4 regions of the Micromonospora sp. RTP1Z1 genome follow, and region 4 is predicted to be linked to each of the others. Evidence: riboswitches for the same ligand, from Rfam matches in the RefSeq annotation. Region 4 holds a riboswitch; each other region holds the start of a gene.

Region 1 (4,201 bases), on a different contig from region 4:
TCGTGATACCTCGGTTCCTTAGGGTCCGCGGACCCGTCACGCCCCGACGAGGTCGTAGCCGGCCTCGTCCATGGCGGCGCGGACGGTGTCCGTGTCCAACGGGCTCTCGCTGGTGACGCTGACCCGGCCGGAGGCCAGGTCGACCTGGACGTCGCTGACGCCCGGGATCGCGCCGACCTCGGCGCTCACCGAGTTGACGCAGTGCCCGCAGGTCATGCCCTGCACCTGGTAGGTGGTGGTGACCATCGCAACTCCCCTTCCGCCGGTCCCATGCTATCTCGCATTACCGGTACCCCCTTGGGGTATCAGCAGATCAGCACCGTACCATACCCCCGAGGGGTACGCTATCCTGGGCGTCATGACCGCACCGACGACCCCGACCCGGGGCTACACCGCCAGCAAGGACCAGCTCCTCGCACGGCTCCGCCGCATCGAGGGCCAGGTCCGCGGCATCGAGAAGATGGTCGACGACGACCGCTACTGCATCGACGTGCTCACCCAGATCTCCGCCATCCAGGCCGCCCTCGACAAGGTGGCGCTCGGCCTGCTCGACGGCCACGCCCGGCACTGCATGCACGAGGGCGCCGCCGAGGGCCGGGCCGACGAGATGGCCAGCGAGATGATGGCCGCCGTCGGCCGGCTGATGAAGCGCGGCTGACTAGCATTCCCGACGACGGCCGCGGCGACCGCCGCGCCGCGGGCGCCCCCCGCCGGTCCGGTGAACCGACCGGCCCGGGGACACGTACTCCGCCGTGAGCATCGTTGGGAGACACACCATGGGCGCCGACCACAGCGGTCCCGCTCCGTCCGCCCCGCCGCGGGTACGACGGATCCTCGTCGGGACGGTGGTCCCGCTGTTCGTCCTCACCGTGCTCGCCGCCCTGGTGCTCTGGCCCCGGGACACCCCGGCACCGGACCGGGCCGCGGACGTGCCGCGGTACCACGGCACGGTGAGCCGGGTGGTGACCGAGCCGTGCCCGCCTGCGGCGGAGGTGCCGGAGGGCACCCCGGGCGGCTCGACCGGGCCCTGCGGCAGGGTCGGCGTCGCGGTCGAACAGGGCCCGGACGCCGGCCGCCAGGTGGAGACGCCGATCCCCGCCGGCCCCGGCGCGCCCACGGTCGAGGTCGGCGACCGGATCATCCTGGTGGAGTTGGTGGATCCGGCCGATCCCGCCACGAAGAGCTACAACATCGCCGAGCACCAGCGGGGCAAGCCGCTGATCTGGCTGGCGGCGCTCTTCGCCGTCGCCATCGTCGCATTCGGCCGCTGGCGGGGGCTGGCCGCGCTGGGCGGCCTGGCCGCGAGCTTCGCGATCCTGCTCGGCTTCGTGCTGCCGGGGATCGGCGCCGGCCAGCCGCCGCTGCTGGTGGCGATCGTCGGCTCGGCGCTGATCATGTTCGTGGTGCTGTACCTGACCCACGGGATCACCGCGCAGACCTCGGTGGCGGTCCTCGGCACCCTCGGCAGCCTGGTGCTGACCGGCATTCTCGGCACGCTCGCCACCGCGGCCACCCACCTGACCGGGTTCGGCAGCGAGGACGCCACCACCCTGTCGATGTTCCAGCACGACGTCGACCTGCACGGGCTGCTGCTGGCCGGCATCGTCATCGGCTCGCTGGGCGTGCTGGACGACGTGACGGTCACCCAGGCGGCCACCGTCACCGAACTGGCGCACGCGAACCCGGGGCTGTCCCGGTTGCAGCTGTACCGGGCGGCCACCCGGGTCGGCCGGGCGCACATCGCCTCCACGGTCAACACCATCGTGCTGGCGTACGCGGGCGCCTCGCTGCCGTTGCTGCTCCTGCTCGTCGCCGACTCGCGAGCGGTGAGCGAGATCCTCACCAGCGAGTTCATGGCGCAGGAGATCGTCCGCAGCGCGGTGGCCACGATCGGGCTGATCGCCGCCGTCCCCCTCACCACCGGTCTGGCCGCCCTGGTGACCACCGCCGGTCGGGGCGCGGCGGCGGGGTCCGCCGCGCCGGCGTCCCGTCCCCGCGCGGAACCCGCCGCCGCGCTTGCGGCGCTCAGCGCACGACGCACCGGCGCCGCACCGGGCGCCCCCGACGGCTGGGCCGGACCGGAAAGGAGCACGGACACCGCATGGTGAAACTGCGCAGCGTGACCGCCCGCGCCAAACGCGATGCTGGTCACGGAGCGGCACGCCGGATTACCACTTTTAGTCGGCTTCCGGACGTAGATCCTCGGGAGCACTCTCGGGTAACCTCGCTGCCGGTCACCGCCGAAGGCGCGCAGCGGCGCCTGCGGTACCGCCGCCCAATCGCCGCACGGCGAGCCGGGGAACCAGGTACATGGGGTGAATCCGCGCGAGCGGTAGGGGCCACTTCCGTCCCGAACCCGTCAGCTAACTCGGTCGGCGGTCGATGGAAGGGAACACTGTGACGGCACCTCTGCGCCGCTGGTTGACACCCGTGGTGGCCGTGCTCACCGCGTTCGCCATCGTCGTCGGCCCCGCCCCGGCGATCGCGGCGCCGACGACACCTCCCACCCCCTCGGGGCACGAGGAGGACGCCGAGAAGCCGCTCATCACCGACGCCATCGAGGCCGCCAACCGCAACTACGTCCAGGCGAAGACCAAGCTGGCGAAGTCGAAGCAACGCCAGCTCCAGCGCGCCGCGGAGGTACGCGGGGCGCAGAGCCAACTGGACGCCCTGCGCCCACAGGTGACCCAGATCGCGGCGCAGTCGTACCGGACCGGCCGGATCGGCGCGGTCGCCATGCTGCTGGAGAGCAACACCCCGGACTCGTTCGTCCGGCGGGCCGCCGCGCTCGACGAGCTGAACATGGTCAACGCGCAGAAACTCGCCGAGGTCAACACGATCAAGACCCGCGCCGAGCAGGCCAAGCTGGCGCTCGACGCCGAGGTGCGCGCGCAGCAGACGCTGACGAACGCGATGGCCCGGGAGAAGGTCGAGACGGAGAAGGCGCTCGCCCTGGTCGGCGGGAAGGGCTTCACTGGCGGTCTGGTCTCGGCCACCTCACCGGTCGCCCGGATCGGTCCCGGTCGCACCGCGGACGGGGACTGGAAGCCCGAGTCCTGCAGCGAGAACGACCCCACCACCTCCGGCTGCATCACGCCGCGCACACTGCACGCGTACAAGGAGGTCAAGCGGGCGGGCTTCAACCGCTTCGTCGGCTGTTACCGGTCCGGCGGGCCGTGGGAGCACCCGAAGGGCCGGGCCTGTGACTGGTCGTTGCAGAACAGCGGGTTCGCCCCCTGGCACAACAACGACACCCGGATGTACGGCAACAACGTCGCCGCCTTCCTGATCCGCAACGCGGACCAGCTCGGCATCTACTACGTGATCTGGAACCGGCAGATCTGGTTCCCGGCGACCGGCTGGAAGTCCTACAGCGGGCCCTCCAACCACACCGACCACGTGCACATGTCGCTGCTCTGACCGACGACGTACCCCGGCCGAGGGGCCGCCCCGCGACCCGCGGGGCGGCCCTTCGGCCGTTGTCGTGGGTGGTCGGGGTCAGCCGCCGACGGCGGCACGCGCGGCGCGGCCGGGCTGCGCGGGCGGCGGCAGAGTCACCGCACCCGCCGGGACCGTGGTCACCGTCCGCACCTGACCGGCGCTGAGCTGGTACGACATGCCGACCACCGCGCACCGCCCGGCGGCCACCTCGCTGGCCAGGACGGCGGAATTGGCCAGCAGCGCCTCGACGGTCTGCGCGATGTGGATGTCCACGATGCCGTCGATCTCCTCTACGCCCTGCGCCGCGGCCCGGCGCAGGCTGGGCACCACGGCGTCGATCAACGCGCCGAGGTGCCCGGCGGGGAGCCGGCCGGTGGTGACCGCCTCCCGGGCGGCCTGCACTGCGCCGCAGGAGTCGTGCCCGAGCACCAGCACCAACGGCGTGCCGAGCACCGTAACGGCGTACTCGACGCTGCCGAGCACCTCGGGACCGACCGTGTGGCCGGCGGTCCGGACCACGAAGAGGTCGCCCAGACCGCGATCGAAGATGATCTCCGCGGCGAGGCGGGAGTCGGAGCAGCCGACGATCACCGCGAAGGGGTGCTGACCGTCGGCGACCGCCGCGCGGTGGCCGGCGTCCTGGTTGGGGTGGCGCGGAACGCCGGTGACGAAACGTCGGTTTCCGGCGTTCAGCTCGACGAGCGCCTGCTCGGGAGTGGTCGGGGTCAATTCCCTCACCTCGTCCTCGCGCGGAACGACC
Region 2 (4,201 bases), on a different contig from region 4:
AGGCCCCCAGCGCCAACCCGGTCTCGGCGATCTTCGACCGGATCTTCGTGGCCGGGCCGGCGGCGATCGACCGGTACGCCCGGGCCGGCGTGGAGATCCCCGCGGAGAAGTTCGTCGTGGTCGGCCGCCCCCAGGTGGAGGCGATCGAGGTACGCCGGGAGCCGGCGCGCGGCGTGGCCGCCGCGACGGTCCTCTACACCCCGACCTGGACCGGGCACCACGCCGACGCGAACTACTGCTCCCTGCCGGTGGCCGAGACGGTGATCCGTCGGCTGCTCGACCGAGGTGCCACGGTGATCCTGCGGACCCACCCGTACACCGCGCAGAACCCGACCTCGGCCCGGCAGTTGGCCCGGCTGACGGAACTGCTCGCCGCCGACCGGGCGAAGACCGGCCGGGCGCACCTGTGGGGCGCGGCGGCCGCCCGCGAGCTGACCCTGACCGAGTGCGTCAACCGCTCCGACGCGCTGGTCTCGGACGTCTCCGGGGTCATCTCCGACTACCTCTACTCCGGCAAGCCGTACGCGGTGACCGACATGGGCGTCGACGGCGAGCACTTCGTCGAGCGGTTCCCGCTGGCCGGTTCCGGTTACGTGCTGCGCCGCGACATGTCCAACGTGGACGAGGTGCTGACCCGACTGCTCGACACCGACCCGAAGGCGGGGGACCGCTGGGCCACCCGGAGTCGCTACCTGGGCGATTTCCCGGCCGACTCGTACGCGGAGGCATTCCTCGACGCCGCCCGCCGGCAGCTCGAACCGGACTGGAACCTGCCGGCGCCCCGGGCCGCGGACGCCGTCGCCCAGGACGAGTCGTCCCTGTCCGCCACGCCCTGACCGGCACCCCGCCGGGAGGCGGGCGTCAGCGGAACGGGTCGAGGAGGGCGAGGACGGCCTCCGGGTCCTCGATGTGGGCGTTGTGCCCGACGCCGGGCAAGGTGGCCACCGGGACGCCGAACTCCTTGAGCTGAGCGTCGGTCACCATCGGGTCCTGCTCGCCCCGGGCCAGCAGCACCGGCACGTCCGTCGCCGTGAGCAGGGCCGGCAGCGGCGGCTCCCCCACCCCGAACGCGGCCGGATCCATCGCCAGCCGTCAACGGCCGTCCTCCCGGCGCAGCCCGGCGTCGACCACCGGGTGGTCCGGGGCGAAGAGGCCGGCGAGGCCGGAGACGCGCAGGTAGCGGCGGGCGGCCTCGTCCCGGCTGGCGAACCAGGTCACCGGCCGCTCGGCCAGTTCCCGGGCCTTGTCCAGCTCGGCGGGAGACCAGACCGCCTTCACGCCGAGCCCGACCACCGCGTCGACGGGCAGGCCGAGGTGCCGCGCGGCCAGCGCCAACGCCACCACCCCGCCGAGCGAGTGCCCGAGCACCACGAGCCGGTCCCGCGGCCCCAGCCGGTCCGCGACCGGTCCCAGACCCTCCACCACCCGGCGGGCCAGTGCCGCGAAGGTGTAGGCCGGCAGCGGCGGCGACCACCCGTGCCCGGCCAGGTCGGGGGCGAGCCAACGCCCCGCCCACCGGCGCTCCAGCAGCGGCGCCCAGGGCAGCCACACCTCGCCGGTGGCGCCGAGGCCGTGCAGCAGCAACAGCTGGCGGATACCCGTCTCGTCGCCCATACGGCGCAGTGTGCCACCGCTCGGACACGACGCGCGAGAGCCGACGGCGGGCCGGTCCGTCGGGCATACGACGTCGGGCTCGTGCGCGGGGGCCCGACGGGTGGAGCGGGTGGATCAGGCGGAGTAGCCGCGGGTGGCCATCCAGTTCGCCAGGTCGATGGTGCTGACCCAGTACCCCGGCAGCGACGGGTTCGCCGAGTCGGCGATCCGCACGGTCCGACCGTCGTTCTTGTAGCCGACCACGGCGATGTAGTGGCCGCCCGGGAAGGAGTGCCAGCCGCCGTCGGTGTCGGTGGCGTCGCCCGCGATGTTGGCGACGACGCCCCGCCCGTCGGTGATCGCCTTCACCACGTCGGCCTGGAGCTCGTCCATCTGGGCCGGGGTGGCCGCACCCGGGATCATGTGCGTCCGGTACGGGTTGCCCTTGACCATCTGGTTGAGCCCGCGGGTGGTGTCCTCGGCGGAGTTGGTGCCGTTCTCGGTGGCGCCGAGCGGGGCGACCATCGCGTCCTGGGTGGTCTCGACGCCGCTCGCGCTGAGCGCGTTCCGGACCGCGGCCGGGCCGCAGTTCCAGTAGGCGGTCTGCGCCTCGTAGGTGTAGTCCAGGACCTTCGTCGACGGCGGCTTCGGCGCGGCCTTGCGGGTCAGGTCCGGGTCCGGCTTGGCCGAGGTCGCCTTCGCCGACGGCTTGGGGCTGGGCGAGGTCGACGGGGAGGCGGCGATCCGCTGCTGGTTACGGGTGGCCACCTCGCCGAGGCGCGGGGCCAGCTCGGCGACGGCGACGGTGGTGGTCTGCTCGCGGACGGGCGCGTCGTCGGTGTTGGCGAGCAGGGCGCCGGTGCCGGAGGCCAGCACGAGCGCGGCGGCGGAGCCGGCGACGATCTGGTACGGGCGCTCGGTGGCGAGACGCCGCAGCTGCCGCTTCAGGTGATGCTTCACGTTGGTCCTCCACGGGGGGCGGGAGCGGCACACGCCAGCCCGACGCGCGGAGGAACTCACGCGCGACGACGGATCGTGGGCGGGCTGGGCCGCTGGGTAGGGGGCGCGCCCGGTCAACCGGGCGGCAGGGCGGATGCCGGGATCGGCTCGCCGGTCAGGCGAGCGACGGCACCGCGGCGCCGTGGAGGCGGGGGGACGAGCGGGGAATGGGATCGGGTTGCACGAGGAAGAAACTCCTTCCGACACCGCCTACCGGGTTAGCTGACGGATTCGGGCGGGAAGATCGCCCTACCGCGGGCCGAGGCTCGCGGATTCACCCCGGACGTGCACTGGGTCCCCGGTTCGTAAGATCACGATTGAGCGGGTCGGCGCGGCGTCGCCTCTTGCGATCGAAAACCGCACCGGACGCGACGAGACTACCGATGGGTAGCCGCCCTGCCAAGCCGTCCCACCTGCTTAAACCTCGGTCATCGTTACTCTGACCGGAACAGCACGTCACTGACGTCACTCAATGGGACGAGCAGTTATCACGGAACCGTCGGGCGACAATCGGACATCGGGTCGCGAGCGACCCGGAATTGCGGGGGTCGGTGGCCCGAGCTGCTCCGGATGACCGTTTCCCGGATCGGGTGACCCGGCTCACCGAATTTGAGGTCACGATTCAGCCAACCCGCGCCGGCCGCCAACGCGCCGGGCCGGTCGGGGCGGTGCCGGCCACCACCGGGGTGCGGGTCTGGGTCACCGCCTCCGAGCGGCGTACCGGGGCCGGGCCGGGGCGCAGCGCCGCCGCGGCGGCGTACGCCTCGGCGGTGAGGGCGCGGGCCGCCTCGGCCGCCAGCTCGGCGTCCCGCCAGGCCCGTTGCTCCCGCTCGGCCGCCGTGCGGTAGCCGGCCAGCCGGCCGTCGCGTACCGCCCGGGCGAGGACGATCTCCTGCTCCGCCGGGTGCCGGCGCGGGTCCCACCCGTGCCGGTCCGCGAGGACATCGGCGAGCTGCCGCGCCGACAGCTCACCCCGCCAGTGCGCCACCATCGCGGCGTGGTGCAGCCATCGCTCCCGGGCGGCGTACTCGGCCGGGGTCCGCGGGGTACGCGGCGCGGGCAGCGCGGCGGCGCCGGCGAACCGACGGGCGGCGCTCTCCGCCTCGTCGTACGCCCGCCAGGCCCGGTCGACCTCGCCCTGGGCCCGCAGCCACTGTTCCCGCCGTCGACGCGCGGTCTGCGCGGCGCCGGCGGCGGCGACCGCCACCTCGTCGGCGTACCGGCGCAGGTCGGCGAGGCGGGCCGCCTCCTCGACGGCCGGGTCGGGAACCGGCTCGGCGTCGGACGTGGCCTCCCGCTCCGGACGGGCGACCAGCGCGGCGAGCAGGGCCAGGGGGAGCAGGAGCAGGGCCGACCAGATGGCGGCGGCCTGCGGAACCTCGATCAGGAACTGGTAGAGAACGGTTCGCATGGTCGGCACCTCACGGGAGCGATGTGGCGGAGGGGTCCGCACGCCCCGGCGCGGCGGGGCGCGACCGGAACGGGCGCCACCGGGCCGCCGACGGGCGGGTGCGGGGGTGAGGTTCGTGGAGAGCGGCTGCGGGCGCGGCCCGCCGTTCGATCAGCGCGCCGGCGGGGCCCGCGAGCCGAGGGCCGCCGGGGTGAGGCC
Region 3 (4,201 bases), on a different contig from region 4:
GCGGCCACCGTCGAGGCGGCCGGGACCCTGCTTGCCGAGGTGGAGGGGACGGTCGGCGTGATCACGCCGGTGCCGCGCCGGGACGAGGTGGCCGGCTGGCTCGGCGGCCTGGGCGGGTCCCGGCTCCAGGTGGTGACGAGCCTGCAGGCCAAGGGCATGGAGTACGACGGGGTCGTGCTGGTCGCGCCGAGCGAGATCCGGGCGGATCCGGGCTCCGGCGTGCGGACCCTCTACGTGGCGCTCTCCCGGGCCACGCAGCGACTCACCACCGTCGACCCGCTGGGCTGAGCGGGGCGTCGACCGCGGGCGGGCGCAAGCCGGCCGTTCAGTTGCATACATAGCGATGTGAACATATATTGGGTTCGACCGGGGCCAGGGCGGAAGGGTGTGGGCGTGGGCGCAGGTCATGACCACAGCGGGGCGGTGACCAATGCCGCCTACCGCCACCGGGGTCGGCTCTGGGCCGCGTTCGGGCTGCTCACCGCCCTGATGCTGGTCGAGGCGGTCACCGCGTTCGCGACCGGCTCGCTGGCCCTGCTCTCGGACGCCGGGCACATGTTCACCGACGTGCTGGGCATCGGCATGGCCCTCGCCGCGATCACCGCCACCCGGCGCGCCGACACCGACCCGCAGCGGACCTTCGGGCTCTACCGGCTGGAGGTGCTGGCCGCGCTGGCCAACGCCGTGCTGCTCGGCGCCGTCGCGGTCTACGTGCTGATCGAGGCGGTACGCCGGTTCGGCGAGCCGCCGGAGGTGCTGGCCGGTCCCATGCTCGCGGTGGCGGTGCTCGGCCTGCTGGCCAACCTCGCCGCCTTCGCCCTGCTGCGCACCGGGGCGCAGGAGAGCATCAACCTGCGCGGGGCGTACCTGGAGGTGCTGGGCGATCTGCTCGGCTCGCTCGGGGTGATCGGCGCCGCGCTGGTCATCGCGCTCACCGACTGGTGGTGGGCGGACCCCCTGGTCGCCGTCGCGATCGGGCTGTTCATCCTGCCCCGCACCTGGCGGCTGGGGCGGGCCGCGCTGCGCATCCTGGTGCAGGCCGCCCCGGAGCACCTCCAGGTGACGGCGGTGCACGACCGGCTGGCCGCGGTGCCCGGCGTCGCCGAGGTGCACGACCTGCACGTCTGGACGCTGACCTCCGGCATGGAGGTGGCCTCGGCGCACCTGACCATGGCGCCCGGTGCCGAGGTGGGCGAGGTGCTGGCCGCCGCCCGGGCCGCCCTGCACGAGGACTTCCGGATCGATCACGCCACGTTGCAGATCGAACCCGGAGCGTCACCCGGTGCCTGTGGTGCAGTCGAGTGGTAATGAGGACAACCTTAAATCAGTGAGGGTATTGTGTCCCTATGCCGGTTTTGTCCCAGGTCGCGGCCCTCGCTGAACGGGCCGGGCCGGGGCACCACCGGTAAGCTCGGCCCCGGCCTCCGCCGGGCGGCGCCCTCCGGCGCCTGCGGTGGCCGCCGCCTAATCGCCGCCCGCGGCGAACCGGGGAACCATGTTCGTGGGGTGCATCCGCGCCAGCGGTAGGGATCTTCCGTCCCGAACCCGTCAGCTAACCCGGTCGGCGGCTGACGGAAGGAAACCTGAATGCCAGCAGTGGCACCTGTAAGACGGACGGCCGCCCGATTGGCGGCCCTGCTCGTGGCGACGCTCGCGCTCGGCGTCGCGACCCTGCCGGTCGGCCCCGCCGGCGCGGCGCCCCGGGCCGGCATGCTCGCCGCCGCCCCCGGCGACGACGAGGGCGGCACCCCGGCGCTACGCGCCCAGCTCGACGCGGCCAGCAAGGGCTGGCTCGAGGCGAAGGCGGCGCTGGCCCACTCGGTCGGCCGGCAGAAGCAGCTCACCGACCAGCTCACCACGATCAACGGCGAGCTGAGCGTCCGCGACACCAAGGTCGGCGAGATCGCCGGAGTCGCGTACCGGACCGGACGGCTCGGCACCGCGGCGGCGCTGCTCAACAGCGCCAGCCCGGAAGGCTTCATGGACCGCGCCGCCGCGCTGGGCCAGGTGGCCGCCCACGAGGACCGGGCGCTGCGCGACCTGCTCGAGACCCGGGACCGGGCGACGCAGACCCGCACGGCGCTGAACGCCGCGGTCCAGGAACAGCGCAAGCAGGTCGCGGTGATGGCCAAGCGCAAGCAGCAGGCCGAACGCGCGCTGGAGGTGGCGAACGACCGCGCCGGCAGCGGCAACAGCGGCACCAGCGGCGGCACCGTCCGGGGTACGTCCACCGCGAACGCCGACCCGGCGCCGCGCAACTCCGACGGCTCCTGGCCGCCCGAGTCGTGCAGCATCAACGACCCGACCCCGGCCGACGGCTGCATCACCCCGCGTACGCTGCACGCGCTGCAGGAAGCCAAGGCCGCCGGGTTCACCCGGTACGTCTCCTGCCACCGGCCCAGCGGCTCCGGTGAGCACCCGAAGGGACGGGCGTGCGACTTCGCCGCGCAGAAGGACGGCTTCGGCGGGGTCGCCAGCGGCGGCGACCGGACGTACGGCACCAACCTGGCGGCGTACTTCATCCGCAACTCCGACGCGCTGGCCGTGCTCTACGTGATCTGGTTCAAGCAGATCTGGCTGCCGAGCAGCGGCTGGAAGGCGTACAGCGGCGGCAACGGCGACCCGTCCAGCGACCACACCAACCACGTGCACCTGTCCGTCTACTGAGCGGCGGGGGTGCCCCGCCGCCCCACGGGTCACCCCCCCTACGCCCACCGACCTACGCCAGATGTCGCCGAGGGCCCCACGACGGGGCCGGACCGCCCGACCAGCATCGTGGGCATGAGCCGACTATCCCCCGCCGCCCGCAAGGCCCTGCTGACCCTGCACCTGGTCACCTCGCTGGGCTGGCTCGGCGCGGACCTGGTGCTGCTCACCCTCGGCGTCGCCGGGCTGCGCGGCGCCGACGCCGCGGTGGTCTACCCCACCGCGGCGCTGATCGTCACGTACCTCTTCGCGCCGCTGAGCGTCGCCGTCTGGCTGGTCGGCGTGGCGAGCTCCCTGCTCACCCCGTGGGGGCTGCTGCGCTGGCGCTGGGTGCTGGTCAAGTTCGTGCTCACCACGGTGCTGCTCGGTCTGGTCCTGCTGCTGCTGACGCCCCGGATCCGGCAGCTCGGCGAGCTGGGCGCCGCGGCCTCCGCCCACTACCGGGTGGACCTGGTCGTCGCCCCCGCGGTCTCCAGCACGCTGCTGCTCGTCGCCACCGTGCTCTCCACCTACAAGCCGTGGGGCCGGCTGCGCCGCCCCGGCACCCCGGCCCGGCGCCACCCGGTGGCCGCCGCACACCGCTCCTGACCGGCCACCGGTCAGGTCGTGGCGGGTGCGTCCGGACCGCGGTCCAGCGCCGCGCCGAGCCGGCTGGCGAGCCCGAGGTGGGCCGCCCGAGCCTGCCGGAAGGCGTACCCGAACAGGGGCGCCGGCGCGGAGAGGGTGATCTCGACGTCGATCCGCGTCACGCCGCCCGGCTCGTCCCGCAACCGGGTGTGGTTGCGCACGGTGGTCGCCGGACGCTGCCGGGCCACCGTCACCACCTCGTCCTCGCTTGCGATCAGCACGTCCGCCCGGTAGGTGACCGGGAAACGCAGCGGCCCGACCGCCAGCCGGTCGGTGATCGCGTAGCTGGCCAGCGCGCCCGGGCGGGGTGGCAGCCGGCGCACGCCGACGATCAGCGGGTGCAGCTCGCCCTGGCGGGTCAGGTCGCCGAGGAGCGCGAGCGCCTCGGCCCGCGTGCAACGCGCCTGCACGGTGTAGCTGAACGTGTCGCGGCTGAGCACACCGTCCCCCTCGCCGTCGGCGGTCCGCACGATCGTCCCGTACGGCGGGCGGGCTGGCAACGCCCCGCATGACGCGGAGCTGGCGGGAATCCAGGAGCCCCGGCAGGACAATGACCGGTCGGAGCGCTCAGGCGCCGGGGAGCACCTCGCGGGTCGCGGTGCCGGCGAAGTAGGGCTCCGGGGCGCCGAAGAGGCCGAGCAGGCCGGTGACCCAGAGCTGCCGATGCACGAACCGGCTGGGCTCGGTCACGATCAGCTTCACGCCGCTGACCTCGGCGGTCTGGAAACCGGCGACCATCGCGCTGATGCCCACGGAGTCGATGAAGTTGACCAACCGCATGTTCAGCTCGATGCGGGACGGACGGCTCTTCGCGAGCACCTCCGCGATCGCCTCGCGGACCTCGTAGGCGGTGTCGACGTCGATCTCA
Region 4 (4,201 bases):
TGACGCTACTCGGCTGACTTAGGAAAACAAAAGTCAGCTATCTCACGTCGACCGGCGGGTGCCATCGGGAATGCCGGGCGGCTCCGCGCCGGCGGCCCTCACACCTGCCCGGCGTAGTAGCCGTACCGGGCCAGACGTGCCCGGCCGGCGCTGGCGGAGGCGTCGGGCGGTCGGACTCGTCCCACAGGCTCCGGTCGGTCAGCCGACCCCCGGATCCGGGGTGGCGGTGACGGCGAGGGTGCTCGCGCCGCCGGCCTCGACCACCTCGCGCTGCTCCTCGACGGCCTTCGCGCGGCTGCCGGGCTCGGCGCGTTCGGCGGCGACCAGCTCCCGCACGGCGGGCGCGACCTCCTGCGCGAAGAGCTGGACGGCGGTGGGGTCGTCGGCGCCGAGGATGAACGCGGACGTGCCGTGATCGAGGGCGAGACCGGCCAGCTCCTCCACCCACTGCTCCGGTGGCCCGACGAGGAAGCCGGAGGGGGACGGGGTGAACCGTCCGGAGAGGTTGAGCAGCCGCCGGACCGACCGGGGATCCCGCCTGGCCGCCTCCGCGCCCTCGTCGACCAGCGCGTTGAGCTCGGCCAGCTCCGCGGGGCCTTTGGGCAGGTACGCCAGCGACGGCAGCCAGCCGTCCGCCGCCCGCCCGACCAGCCGCAGCATCCGCGGCTTGTACGCGCCGACCCAGATCCCCACCTCGTGCGCCGGCGCGGGCCCGCGCTTCGCGCCGACCACCCGGTAGTGCTCCCCGTCGACGCGGACCATGCCCCGCCGGTCGGCGGCCCAGACCTCCCGGATGACGCGGATCGCCTCGTCCAGCGCGTCCACCGCCTGGCCGGGCGTGAGCCGGCGTCCCCCGGCGGCCTCGATCGCCTCCCAGAACGCGCCGGCGCCGAGGCCCAGCTCGACCCGACCGCCGGTGAGCAGGTCCAGGCTGGCCACGCTGCGGGCCAGCACCACCGGCTGGCGCAGCGGCAGGTTCAGCACGTTGCCGGCGAGCCGGATCCGATTGGTCGCCGCCGCCAGGTACGACATCAGCGTCCAGGTGTCCAAATGGCCCGGCTGGTACGGGTGGTCCTGGAAGGTGGCGAGGTCCAGCCCGACCTGCTCGCAGAGCTTGGCGAGGGCGACCACCCCCGCCGGGTCCTCGGCGGTGGGCGTGAGGAAGCCGCCGAAGATGAGCTCGTGCCCGTAGTCCGCCATTGTCCGCCCCGCCAGCTGTTCCGATCCCATGCCGCGTGTCGGTGAACCCGCCGCCGACCCCAGTCACCGTAACCTGGGGCGGCAGGGGACGTGCAGCGGTGGCGGTGAATCGGCAGGACCCTGTGCAGCTCCGGCCATCCAGCGATGTTAATCGATATCTGGGAGGCGCGTGCTCGCCACCGCCAAGCACTTGCAGGGCACCCGGGCCGCGGTCGGTCCGACCACGACGGTCACCTACCGCCGGCGCGGCACTGGCATCGACCGCAGCTACCGGGTCGCGATCGCGGTGGTCGGCGAGACCCCGTACGCGGAGGGACGGGGCGACCGGACCGGCAGCATGAGCCTGGACCGGGAGGACCTACGGACGATCTCGACGCTGCGCAACGCGGGCATGCCGGTGATCGTGGTCCTGGTCTCCGGCCGCCCGCTGGACATCGCCGCCGACCTGCCCCGCTGGGACGCGCTGCTGGCGTCCTGGTTGCCCGGTACCGAGGGCGGCGGGGTCGCCGACGTCCTCTTCGGCGTCACCAAGCCGACCGGCAAACCGCCGGTGACCTGGATGAACTCGGTCAGCCAGCAGCCCGTCGACCCGGTACTGAAGGAGCCTGTGGAGGCCGTCGGGCACCGGCGGGCGGGCTCCCTATTGCACCTTGGGGCATCTCGCAACTCGGAATCCCGCGCCTTCGCTCGGCCGGGTGAAGAACTTCACAAGAAGTGGGCGATCGTCCGAAACCGTTCCTAACGTCGTATGTGTTCGCGATCGCGGACACCACGGGCCGGCAACGCCTAATCCCGCCGCCGGCCCGGTGGTACCTGGACCTCAGGCGGGAGCGGGGGACCCACATGTTCCTCGGTGCTCGACACCTCGGGGTGAAGCCGCCAACCGGCGGCCGGGCTCCTCGGCCCGAACCCGACAGCTCACCTCGTCGGCGTGGAGGAAACCAAACATGGCAACTGAACACACCGCACGACACCGCCGGACCAGCCAGCGTCGGATCGCCGTAGGGGCGCTCGTCGTCGGCGCGGCCACCGGCGCCGCCGCGATCCTCGGCCCGGTCACTCCGGCCAGCGCGGCCAGCGTGAACTGGGACGCCGTCGCCCAGTGCGAGTCCGGCGGCAACTGGCACATCAACACCGGCAACGGCTACTACGGCGGCCTGCAGTTCTCCAAGAGCACCTGGAGCGGCTACGGCGGCCAGAAGTACGCCAGCCGGGCCGACCTGGCCAGCCGCGGCGAGCAGATCGCCATCGCCGAGAAGGTCCTCGACGGGCAGGGCATCGGCGCCTGGCCGGTCTGCGGCAAGAAGGGCGGCTCGACCAAGCACTACTCGTCCAAGTCGGACTCCCGAACGACCAAGAAGTCCCGCTCGGACTCCGGCTCGAAGTCGAAGGCCGCCTCGTCGGAGCGGTCCTCGCGCGGCGACCAGCCGGCCACCCGCAGCCACCGGCGTACCGCGCCGGCCGTCGGCGGCTCGGGCACCTACCTGGTGAAGCCGGGCGACACGCTGTCGATGATCGCCGACGTGAAGGACCTGGCCGGTGGCTGGCACGCGCTGTACGAGCGCAACAAGCGCGTGGTCGGCGACAACCCGGGCCTCATCTTCCCGGGTCAGCAGCTGCGCCTGCGCTGACGTACCACCGGGGAACGCCCGGCCGGTGCGCCGGCCGGGCGTTCCCCGTCCGGCACTTGCGTGGACCTTGCGACGGTGCGTGCGGCGGGCCGGGTCGCGGATTGCTATCGTCACGGTGCTCTGAAGGACGTGAAGAAAGCGCGGCTATGACCAACGAACCGTTCACCGCAGCCGCGACCCTCGATGAGTTCCTGACCCGGACGCAGCAGGCGTTGTCCGTCATGCGCTCCCGGCCCGCCGCGCACGCCGACGACGATGCGGACGAACTGCTCCGCGCCGACGGCACGGCGGCCGACGGGCTGGTGCGGGCCGTGGTGGTCCAGGGTGGGCGGCTGGAGTCCGTCACCGTCGACCCGGGGCTGTCGGCGCAGGGCATCGAGGCGGTCTGCGCGCACATCGTGGTGGCCGTCAACGCCGCCCTCGCCGACCTCGAGGCCCAGGTCAGCGCTTCGGCGCAGGCCGACGTGGACGCCCTGGCCGCCCGGCTGGGCGGTCTTCAGGAGCAGTCGAGGCGGCAGGTGGAGCTGTTCAGCCAGGCGATGGAGAGTGCCGCCGCCCGGTTGGGCGGCGGCCGGACGGGCTGACCCGCGTCGGTCGGTCGGCCGGCGTGCGTCGGGTCGGCGAAATGTCGGTGCCCCCCGTTCACGATCCTGGCATGGAGAAACCGCGGATCGTGACGGCCGAGCAGTGGCGGCAGGAGCGCAACGAGCTGCTCGAGGCCGAGAAGGAAGCCACCCGGGCGCTGGACGCGCTCGCCGCGCGGCGTCGCCGCCTGCCAATGGTCAGGTTCGCCAACGGGTCTACCGCACCCAGGCGCGGGGGGTGGACCGCCTGCAGTTCGTCAACAACGTCCTCGACCTCGCCCCGTACGGCCGCCAGGAGGACTGGGAGGAGACTCCCCGCCCGGCTGGCCGCAGCACACCACCTACGGCTGACACGGCGCAGCGGCCGGTCGTCGGGAGGACGACGACCGGCCGCTGCGTCTTCGGTCAGCTCAGGGTGAGCGCGGTGTCGTCGACGACGAAGGAGGTCTGCAGGGAGCTGTCCTCCACGCCGCTGAACGAGATGGTGGCGGTGGTGCCGGCCAGCGACGAGACGTCGAAGGACTTCAGGACGTAGCCGGCGGCGGCGTTCACGTTGGAGTACGTCGCCAGGGTGGTGCTGCCGGCCTTGACGGTCAGCTTGTCGTACGCGGTCGAGCCGGACTCGGCCGTGTCGATGTGCAGGTAGAAGGAGAGCGTGGCCCGGCATCCGGCCGGGATGCTCACCGACTGCGACAGCGTGTCGGTGTGGGTCGTGCCGTACCCGTCGAGCCACGCCTTGTACGAACCGCCGTGCGCGGCCTGGCCGGTCGAGTTGGTGATGACGCC

Evidence for each region. A riboswitch is a leader RNA that binds a small molecule or an ion and turns the genes downstream of it on or off. The one in region 4 is predicted to bind cyclic di-AMP.
Region 1: it holds a riboswitch for cyclic di-AMP, as region 4 does, so the genes downstream of both, SLP03_RS11480 (hypothetical protein) here and SLP03_RS10200 (transglycosylase family protein) in region 4, are expected to answer to the same signal.
Region 2: it holds a riboswitch for cyclic di-AMP, as region 4 does, so the genes downstream of both, SLP03_RS00425 (C39 family peptidase) here and SLP03_RS10200 (transglycosylase family protein) in region 4, are expected to answer to the same signal.
Region 3: it holds a riboswitch for cyclic di-AMP, as region 4 does, so the genes downstream of both, SLP03_RS23445 (hypothetical protein) here and SLP03_RS10200 (transglycosylase family protein) in region 4, are expected to answer to the same signal.

Annotation. Positions count from the first base shown of each region.
Region 1 covers NZ_JAPFQV010000017.1:39,237-43,437, forward strand. Annotated here, with positions in the region: gene SLP03_RS11460 (hypothetical protein) at 1-1, opposite strand, end outside; gene SLP03_RS11465 (copper ion binding protein) at 37-246, opposite strand; gene SLP03_RS11470 (metal-sensitive transcriptional regulator) at 359-658, shown strand; gene SLP03_RS11475 (YibE/F family protein) at 777-2,108, shown strand; cyclic di-AMP (ydaO/yuaA leader) riboswitch at 2,263-2,394, shown strand; gene SLP03_RS11480 (hypothetical protein) at 2,398-3,420, shown strand; gene SLP03_RS11485 (carbonic anhydrase) at 3,499-4,170, opposite strand.
Region 2 covers NZ_JAPFQV010000001.1:86,616-90,816, reverse strand. Annotated here, with positions in the region: gene SLP03_RS00440 (CDP-glycerol glycerophosphotransferase family protein) at 1-836, shown strand, start outside; gene SLP03_RS00435 (hypothetical protein) at 862-1,083, opposite strand; gene SLP03_RS00430 (alpha/beta fold hydrolase) at 1,093-1,614, opposite strand; gene SLP03_RS00425 (C39 family peptidase) at 1,729-2,553, opposite strand; cyclic di-AMP (ydaO/yuaA leader) riboswitch at 2,785-2,926, opposite strand; gene SLP03_RS00420 (hypothetical protein) at 3,215-4,003, opposite strand; gene SLP03_RS00415 (hypothetical protein) at 4,154-4,201, opposite strand, start outside.
Region 3 covers NZ_JAPFQV010000054.1:2,746-6,946, reverse strand. Annotated here, with positions in the region: gene SLP03_RS23455 (HelD family protein) at 1-288, shown strand, start outside; gene SLP03_RS23450 (cation diffusion facilitator family transporter) at 394-1,308, shown strand; cyclic di-AMP (ydaO/yuaA leader) riboswitch at 1,452-1,583, shown strand; gene SLP03_RS23445 (hypothetical protein) at 1,588-2,667, shown strand; gene SLP03_RS23440 (hypothetical protein) at 2,782-3,294, shown strand; gene SLP03_RS23435 (SRPBCC family protein) at 3,306-3,803, opposite strand; gene SLP03_RS23430 (STAS domain-containing protein) at 3,901-4,201, opposite strand, start outside.
Region 4 covers NZ_JAPFQV010000014.1:64,511-68,711, reverse strand. Annotated here, with positions in the region: gene SLP03_RS10210 (LLM class flavin-dependent oxidoreductase) at 199-1,230, opposite strand; gene SLP03_RS10205 (glycoside hydrolase family 3 C-terminal domain-containing protein) at 1,370-1,942, shown strand; cyclic di-AMP (ydaO/yuaA leader) riboswitch at 1,974-2,147, shown strand; gene SLP03_RS10200 (transglycosylase family protein) at 2,148-2,831, shown strand; gene SLP03_RS10195 (YbaB/EbfC family nucleoid-associated protein) at 2,978-3,415, shown strand; gene SLP03_RS10190 (DUF899 family protein) at 3,457-3,834, shown strand; gene SLP03_RS10185 (M4 family metallopeptidase) at 3,821-4,201, opposite strand, start outside.